DNA from 2 places in the Streptomyces sp. NPDC093544 genome. Region 2 is predicted to be linked to the other one. Evidence: predicted binding sites of a transcription regulator. Region 2 holds the regulator's gene; the other holds the start of a gene.
What was found. Region 2 encodes HrcA, which represses chaperone genes, less so after heat shock. Its sites were predicted from a motif close to TTNGCACTCNGNNNNNCNGAGTGCNAA; they were not measured.
Positions count from the first base shown of each region.

Region 1: groL (chaperonin GroEL) is a predicted target of HrcA. The motif match lies at 1,774-1,800, and genes of this name have one in related genera.

Region 1 is NZ_JBFBEA010000007.1:342,897-347,310, reverse strand. It holds gene thrC (threonine synthase) at 1-615, shown strand, start outside; gene AB0N66_RS13325 (MoaD/ThiS family protein) at 612-887, shown strand; gene AB0N66_RS13320 (cold-shock protein) at 1,357-1,566, shown strand; gene groL (chaperonin GroEL) at 1,926-3,551, shown strand; gene AB0N66_RS13310 (NADH:flavin oxidoreductase) at 3,832-4,414, shown strand, end outside.
Region 2 is NZ_JBFBEA010000025.1:115,046-119,459, forward strand. It holds gene AB0N66_RS32565 (DUF3097 domain-containing protein) at 1-707, opposite strand, end outside; gene AB0N66_RS32570 (MBL fold metallo-hydrolase) at 753-1,490, opposite strand; gene hrcA (heat-inducible transcriptional repressor HrcA) at 1,674-2,690, shown strand; gene dnaJ (molecular chaperone DnaJ) at 2,691-3,830, shown strand; gene AB0N66_RS32585 (nitronate monooxygenase) at 3,965-4,414, shown strand, end outside.

The DNA of each region.
Region 1 (4,414 bases), on a different contig from region 2:
CGGCCGTACTACGCGGAGGGCTCGAAGACCCTCGCGTACGAGATCTGTGAGCAGCTCGGCTGGCAGATCCCCGACCAGCTGGTCATCCCGATCGCCTCCGGCTCCCAGCTCACGAAGATTGACAAGGCTCTTCAGGAGCTGATCAAGCTCGGCCTTGTGGCGGACAAGCCGTACAAGATCTTCGGTGCCCAGGCGGAGGGCTGCTCGCCGGTGTCGGTGGCCTACAAGGCCGGCCACGACGTCGTACGGCCCCAGAAGCCGAACACCATCGCCAAGTCGCTCGCCATCGGCAACCCGGCCGACGGGCCGTACGTGCTCGACATCGCGCGGCGTACCGGCGGCGCCGTGGAGGACGTGAACGACGAGCAGATCGTCGACGCGATCAAGCTCCTCGCGCAGACGGAGGGCATCTTCGCCGAGACCGCGGGTGGCGTGACGGTGGGTGTGGCGAAGAAGCTGATCGAGAACGGTCTGCTCGATCCGACCCTCACCACCGTCGTCCTCAACACCGGCGACGGTCTCAAGACCCTGGACGCGGTGGCCTCGGACACCGGGCTCACCGCGACCATCCGCCCGAACCTGGACTCCTTCCGAGAGGCTGGCCTCGCGTCATGAGCGTCAACGTCCGCATCCCCACCATCCTGCGCACCTACACCGGCGGCAAGGCCGAGGTGTCGGCCGAGGGCGGCACCCTCGGCGAGGTGATCGCCGACCTGGAGCAGAACCACACCGGCATCGCCGCGCGCGTCCTGGATGACCAGGGCAAGCTGCGCCGCTTCGTCAACGTGTACGTGAACGACGACGACGTCCGCTTCGAGCAGGGCCTGGAGACGGCGACGCCGGACGGTGCGGGCGTCTCGATCATTCCGGCCGTCGCCGGAGGCTGACCGTCATCCGCCGTCACGTACGGTGATTGTAGTTACCTTGGGTAATTGCAATCACTGAGAGTTCATCGAATTGCCCCCTCCGTGAGAGAAGCGGAGGGGGCAATTCTGTATGGTTGAGCGCGGTACAGTTGGGGAAGCTGCTTCGCCTTCGAGTTGGTTTTATGCCGGGCGCATATGAGTCCTTGCCCGATGCCCGACAAGAAGTAGCCAAAGTGCCCCGCCTTTTTGAGCCGTTTATGGCATTTACGGGGCCCGACTTGCCCTGAATCTTTGCGAATTCTCCGCATATTCCCGATCGGTCGTGCCCAGAATTCTCGTCCGATTGACCTGTTGCAGAGGGCAGTTGGACAGATACATTCAGCCGCGGTCGACGCGTTCCGGCGCACACCCCCAATCTTTGGGGGGTGAGGTATGACCCGGGCCCGCGAAGTGCGGTCCTGTGCAAGGGCCAGTAATAGGGGAGTTAGGCATGGCTCAGGGCACCGTCAAGTGGTTCAACGCGGAGAAGGGGTACGGCTTCATCGCGGTCGACGGTGGTGCGGATGTATTCGTCCACTACAGCGCGATTCAGATGGACGGCTACCGCACCCTTGAAGAGGGCCAGCGGGTCGAGTTCGAGATCTCGCAGGGCCAGAAAGGGCCGCAGGCGGACATGGTCCGGCTGGCGACCAGCAGCTGAAGCACGCGCCGACTGACTGTTCTGTTCGACGTGACGAAGGGCCCGCATCCCCCGCCAGGGGATGCGGGCCCTTCGGCCTGCCCGCCCGTCCGCGCCTCCGTCGGCCTGTCCCTCTCACCTCTCTTCGCGCCGTGCGCGCCCCCCGCCCCACCTGGGGATCTTCCGGAGTCGCTTGCACTCGGTAGGGGCGAGTGCTAATCATTGGCGTTAGCACTCTGCAGGTGAGAGTGACAACGAGGACCGGGTCAGTGAGGCCCGCAGGCCAAGTGGGGCAAGGAACCACGAGGCACGCAGGCCGTCCGTCGCGGGCGCGGGCGCGGTCCGGAGCAATCCACCCCAGTCCGGGAGGACCACTTCACATGGCCAAGATCATCGCGTTCAACGAGGAGGCGCGGCGCGGTCTCGAGCGCGGGATGAACCAGCTCGCCGACGCCGTCAAGGTCACCCTTGGTCCCAAGGGCCGCAACGTCGTCCTCGAGAAGAAGTGGGGCGCCCCCACGATCACCAACGATGGTGTTTCCATCGCCAAGGAGATCGAGCTCGAGGACCCGTACGAGAAGATCGGCGCTGAGCTGGTCAAGGAAGTCGCCAAGAAGACGGACGACGTCGCCGGCGACGGTACGACCACCGCGACCGTTCTGGCGCAGGCGCTGGTCCGCGAGGGCCTTCGCAACGTAGCCGCGGGTGCCAACCCGATGGCCCTCAAGCGTGGTATCGAGAAGGCCGTCGAGGCCGTCTCCGGTGCCCTCCTTGAGCAGGCCAAGGATGTCGAGACCAAGGAGCAGATCGCTTCCACGGCCTCCATCTCCGCCGCCGACACCCAGATCGGCGAGCTCATCGCCGAGGCTATGGACAAGGTCGGCAAGGAAGGCGTCATCACCGTCGAGGAGTCCCAGACCTTCGGTCTGGAGCTTGAGCTCACCGAGGGTATGCGCTTCGACAAGGGCTACATCTCGGCGTACTTCGCCACCGACATGGAGCGTATGGAGTCCGTCCTGGACGACCCGTACATCCTGATCGCCAACTCGAAGATCGCCAGTGTCAAGGACCTGCTCCCGCTCCTGGAGAAGGTCATGCAGTCGGGCAAGCCGCTGCTGATCATCGCCGAGGACGTCGAGGGCGAGGCTCTGTCGACGCTGGTCGTCAACAAGATCCGTGGCACCTTCAAGTCCGTCGCCGTCAAGGCGCCGGGCTTCGGTGACCGCCGCAAGGCCATGCTCGGCGACATCGCCATCCTCACGGGCGGCGAGGTCATCTCCGAGGAGGTCGGCCTCAAGCTGGAGAACGCGGGTGTCGACCTGCTGGGCCGTGCCCGCAAGGTCGTCATCACCAAGGACGAGACGACGATCGTCGACGGCTCCGGCTCTGCCGACCAGGTCGCCGGCCGGGTCAACCAGATCCGCGCCGAGATCGAGAACTCCGACTCGGACTACGACCGCGAGAAGCTCCAGGAGCGCCTGGCGAAGCTGGCCGGCGGCGTGGCCGTCATCAAGGCCGGTGCCGCCACCGAGGTCGAGCTCAAGGAGCGCAAGCACCGCATCGAGGACGCCGTTCGCAACGCGAAGGCGGCCGTCGAAGAGGGCATCGTCGCCGGTGGTGGCGTGGCCCTCATCCAGGCCTCCTCGGTCTTCGAGAAGCTGGAGCTCACGGGTGACGAGGCGACCGGCGCGAACGCCGTGCGGCTCGCCCTGGAGGCCCCGCTCAAGCAGATCGCCATCAACGGTGGTCTCGAAGGCGGCGTCATCGTCGAGAAGGTGCGCAACCTGCCCGTCGGCCACGGCCTGAACGCCGCGACCGGTGAGTACGTCGACATGATCGCCGAAGGCATCATCGACCCGGCGAAGGTCACGCGCTCTGCCCTGCAGAACGCCGCCTCCATCGCCGCGCTGTTCCTCACCACCGAGGCCGTCATCGCCGACAAGCCGGAGAAGGCCGCCCCCGGCGGCGCTCCGGGCGGTATGCCGGGCGGTGACATGGACTTCTGATCGGCCTCGGGGCTTCGGCCTCCGGTTGATCACCGTCCTTCGTACCGAGGGCGGCACCCCTTCTCCCAAGGGGTGCCGCCCTCGGGCGTTTCCGGGGGTCGCCCCCGATGCGTGTCCTGGATCACATGCAGGGTGCGGGCCGGGCCGGAATGTGCTGACGGGCGGGCCGGTTGACGCTGCTGGCACGAATTAATGCGCGTGCACATATTCATCACATGTACCTATGCATGAGCATCCCGCGACCCGATATCCGTCCGACCTCTCCCCCCGGAGCCCTCACGTGACACTCGCCCCCTCCCGCGCGGCCCAGATCCTGTCCCGCCCCGTCTCCCTCAACGGCCTGACCGTCCCGAACCGGATCGTCATGGCACCGATGACCCGCCAGTTCTCCCCGGGCGGCATCCCCGGCGCGGACGTGGTGTCGTACTACGCCCGCCGCGCCGCCGCGGGCGTGGGCCTCATCGTCACCGAGGGCACCTACGTCGGCCACGACTCGGCCGGGCAGAGCGACAGCATCCCCCGCTTCCACGGCGAGGAGCAGCTGGCGGGCTGGGCGAAGGTCGCCGAGGCCGTGCACGCGGCGGGCGGCACGATCGTGCCGCAGCTGTGGCACATCGGCATGGTCCGCAGCGCGGGCGAGCCGCCGTTCGCGGACGCCCCCGCGGTCGGCCCGTCCGGCCTGCGGATCAACGGCACGGCCGGCGAGGGCAAGGAGATGACCCAGGCCGACCTGGACGACGTCATTGCCGCGTTCGCCGAGGCCGCGGCCGCCGCCGAGCGGATCGGCTTCGACGGCGTCGAACTGCACGGCGCGCACGGTTACCTGATCGACCAGTTCCTGTGGGAGGGCACCAACCGCCGCA
Region 2 (4,414 bases):
CAGGCCGCGCCCGTGTTCTCGGGCCAGCCCAGGGCGCGGCAGACGCCTGTTTTCCAGTCCTGGCCGTGGGGGACGCGGGGCCAGGACTTGATGCCCACGGAGGACGGCTTCACGGCCTCCCAGATGTCGATGTACGGGTGGCCGACGACCAGGGCGTGGTCGCTGGTGACCGAGTCGGCGATGCGGGATTCCTTGGTGCCGGGGACCAGGTGGTCGACGAGGACGCCGAGGCGGGCGTCCGGGCCCGGGGCGAAGTCGGCGACGATCGCGGGAAGGTCGTCGATGCCCTCCAGGTACTCGACGACCACGCCCTCGATGCGCAGGTCGTCGCCCCAGACGCGTTCGACGAGCTCGGCGTCGTGCCGGCCCTCCACGTAGATCCGCCCGGCCCGCGCCACCCGTGCCCGCGCACCGGGCACCGCGACCGATCCGGAGGCGGTGCGGGAGGGACGTACGGGCGCCCCTGCCGCAGGGCGGACCAGCGTCACCACCTTGCCCTCCAGGAGGAAGCCGCGCGGCTCCAGCGGGAACACCCGGTGCTTGCCGAAGCGGTCCTCCAGCGTCACGGTGCCCGCCTCGCAGCGGATCACCGCGCCGCAGAAGCCGGTGCCGGGCTCCTCGACCACCAGACCGGGGTCCGCCGGGACCTCGGGCACGGGCTTGGGCTTCTTCCACGGCGGGGTCAGGTCCGGAGAGTACTGGCGCATTCGGATGACGATAGGAGAAGCGGGGCCGTCATGGCGTACGGCCTCCTACGACACGCCGAAGCGGGCCGCCAGCGTGTCCCGTTGGGCCCGGACGAACCCCGCGTCGACCACCGCTCCGTGACCGGGCACGTACACCGCGTCCTCCCCGCCCAGGGCGAGCAGCCGGTCCAGCGCCGCCGGCCAACGGGAGGGGACGGCGTCGGGGCCCGCCTGGGGTTCGCCCGACTCCTCCACCAGGTCGCCGCAGAGGACGACCGCGGGCCCCGACGGCGATCCTGGGACCAGGACCACCAGGTCGTGGGCGGTGTGGCCGGGGCCGATGTTCGCGAGCAGGGCCTGTGTGCCGCCGCCCAGGTCGAGGGTTCGCTCGCCGAGCACGTGGTGACGGGGGCGGACCAGCAGATCGGCGGCCTCGGCTGCCTCCCGCGGGTCCAGGCCGTTGCGTACGGCGTCCGCGCGCAGTTCCTCATGGCCGTGCGCGAGGACCGTGTCCAGGCCGACCGCCCCGAACACCTCCACGTCCGCGAAGGCGGCCGCGCCGAAAACATGGTCGAAGTGTGCGTGGGTGAGCGCGAGATGCGTCACCCGGGACTTGTCGCCGAGCAACCCCCGCGCCTCGGAACGCAACTGCGCGCCCTCCCGCAGGCTCGACCCCGCGTCGATCAGCAGGGCGGCCCCCTCGCCGACCACAAGACCGACCGTGCAGTCCCAGCCAGGAAGCCGCCGCCGTCCTACCCGCGGCCCCACCCTCTCCCACCCCGCCTCTTCCCAAGTCACGCTCATGGGCAGACGCTAACGGCGAGGACGCTGTCGGCACGACCGCGCGGGGCCCGCCCTTGCCGGGGGCGTACCTCCCCGCCGTACACTGGCCGGGGAAACGCTGGCACTCGCACGAGCTGAGTGCCAGGGGGAGAGTCCGGGAAGCGTCCGGGAAGACCACGGCGACGACATCTGGAGGTGCGCGCGATGCTCAGTGAACGCAGGCTCGCAGTGCTGCGCGCCATCGTCCAGGACTACGTGGGGACGGAGGAGCCGGTCGGTTCCAAGGCCCTCACCGAGCGGCACCAGCTCGGGGTCTCCCCGGCCACGGTCCGCAACGACATGGCCGCCCTGGAGGACGAGGGGTACATCGCCCAGCCGCACACCAGCGCCGGGCGCATCCCCACCGACAAGGGCTACCGGCTCTTCGTCGACAAGCTCGCGGGCGTCAAGCCGATGACCGCGCCCGAGCGGCGGGCCATCCAGAACTTCCTCGACGGCGCCGTCGATCTCGACGATGTGGTGGGACGTACGGTGCGGCTGCTCGCGCAGCTCACGCGGCAGGTCGCCGTCGTGCAGTACCCGTCCCTCACGCGTTCGACCGTGCGGCACGTGGAGCTGCTGTCGCTGGCTCCGGCCCGCGTCATGCTCGTCCTGATCACGGACACCGGCCGGGTCGAGCAGCGCTTGATCGACTGCCCGGCGCCGTTCGGGGAGACGTCTCTGGCGGATCTGCGCGCGCGGCTCAACAGCCGGGTCGCGGGGCGTCGGTTTTCGGACGTTCCGCAACTGGTGCAGGACCTGCCCGACGCCTTCGAGGCGGAGGACCGCGGTACGGTCGCGACAGTGCTCTCCACCCTGCTGGAGGCACTCGTCGAGCAGACCGAGGAGCGGCTGATGATCGGCGGCACCGCCAATCTCACCCGCTTCGGACATGACTTCCCTCTCACCATCCGGCCCGTACTCGAAGCGCTGGAGGAGCAGGTCGTGCTTCTCAAGTTGCTTGGTGAGGCCGGGGATTCGGGCATGACCGTACGGATCGGTCATGAGAACGCGTATGAGGGACTCAACTCCACGTCCGTCGTCTCAGTCGGCTACGGTTCGGGCGACGAGGCAGTAGCGAAACTCGGCGTGGTCGGACCGACCCGCATGGATTACCCCGGCACGATGGGAGCGGTACGAGCGGTGGCACGGTACGTCGGACAGATCCTGGCGGAGTCCTAAGTGGCCACGGACTACTACGCCGTACTCGGCGTGCGCCGCGACGCGTCCCAGGACGAGATCAAGAAGGCGTTCAGGAGGCTCGCGCGCGAGCTGCACCCGGACGTCAATCCCGATCCGAAGACGCAGGAGCGCTTCAAGGAGATCAACGCCGCCTACGAGGTGTTGTCGGACCCGCAGAAGAAGCAGGTCTACGACCTCGGCGGCGACCCGCTGTCCCAGGCGGGCGGCGCGGGCGGCCCCGGTGGCTTCGGCGCCGGTGGCTTCGGGAACTTCTCGGACATCATGGACGCCTTCTTCGGTACGGCGTCGCAGCGTGGCCCCCGGTCACGTACGCGGCGTGGCCAGGACGCCATGATCCGGCTCGAGATCGAGCTGGACGAGGCGGCCTTCGGCACCACGAAGGACATCCAGGTCGACACGGCCGTCGTCTGCGCCACCTGCAACGGTGAGGGCGCGGCGCCGGGGACCTCGGCGCAGACCTGTGACATGTGCCGCGGTCGCGGTGAGGTGTCGCAGGTCACGCGGTCCTTCCTCGGCCAGGTCATGACCTCGCGGCCCTGCCCGCAGTGCCAGGGCTTCGGGACCGTCGTCCCGACCCCGTGCCCGGAGTGCGCGGGCGACGGGCGTGTGCGGTCGCGTCGGACGCTGACCGTCAAGATCCCGGCCGGTGTCGACAACGGCACCCGGATCCAGCTCGCGGGCGAGGGCGAGGTCGGCCCTGGCGGCGGCCCCGCCGGCGACCTGTACGTCGAGATCCACGAACTCCCGCACACCACCTTCCAGCGGCGCGGCGACGACCTGCACTGCACGGTCACCATCCCGATGACCGCGGCCTCCCTCGGCACCAAGGTGCCGCTGGAGACGCTCGACGGCATGGAGGAGATCGACATCCGTCCGGGCACGCAGTCCGGGCAGTCGGTCCCGCTGCACGGGCGCGGTATCACGCATCTGCGGGGCGGCGGGCGCGGTGACCTCATCGTGCACGTCGAGGTGATGACGCCTTCGAAGCTCGACGCCGAGCAGGAGCGCCTGCTGCGCGAGCTGGCCGTGCTGCGCGGCGAGGAGCGGCCCATTGGGCAGTTCCAGCCGGGGCAGCAGGGGCTCTTCTCGCGGCTCAAGGACGCGTTCAACGGTCGCTGAGGACCCAGCATCGGGCCTCTGAACTGGGCCTTCTCGCCCTGGGCCGGACCGGCCGGGGCGGGAGGGTGCGGGTGTCCTATGCCACGTGGAAGGCTCGATTCGGACTTGTTCGGAGGACGTGACAACATGCCGTCATGTCCTCCGCACTGACCGATCTCTTCCCTCACCCGATCGTGCAGGCCCCCATGGCGGGCGGAGTATCCGTCCCGCATCTCGCGGCCGCCGTGTCCGAGGCCGGTGGGCTCGGGTTCCTTGCCGCCGGGTACAAAACCGCCGACGGCATGTACCAGGAGATCAAGCAGCTGCGCGGGATCACGAGCCGTCCCTTCGGCGTGAACCTCTTCATGCCGCAGCCCGAGTACGCGGACAAGGCAGCCGTCGAGGTGTACGCCCACCAGCTCGCCGGTGAGGCCGCCTGGTACGAGACCGAGCTCGGCGAACCGGACAGCGGCCGCGACGACGGCTACGACGCCAAGCTCGCGGTCCTCCACGACAACCCGGTGCCGGTGGTCTCCTTCCACTTCGGCATCCCCACCCGCGACGTCCTGGACTCCCTCGCCCAGGCCGGCACCCTCACCCTGGTC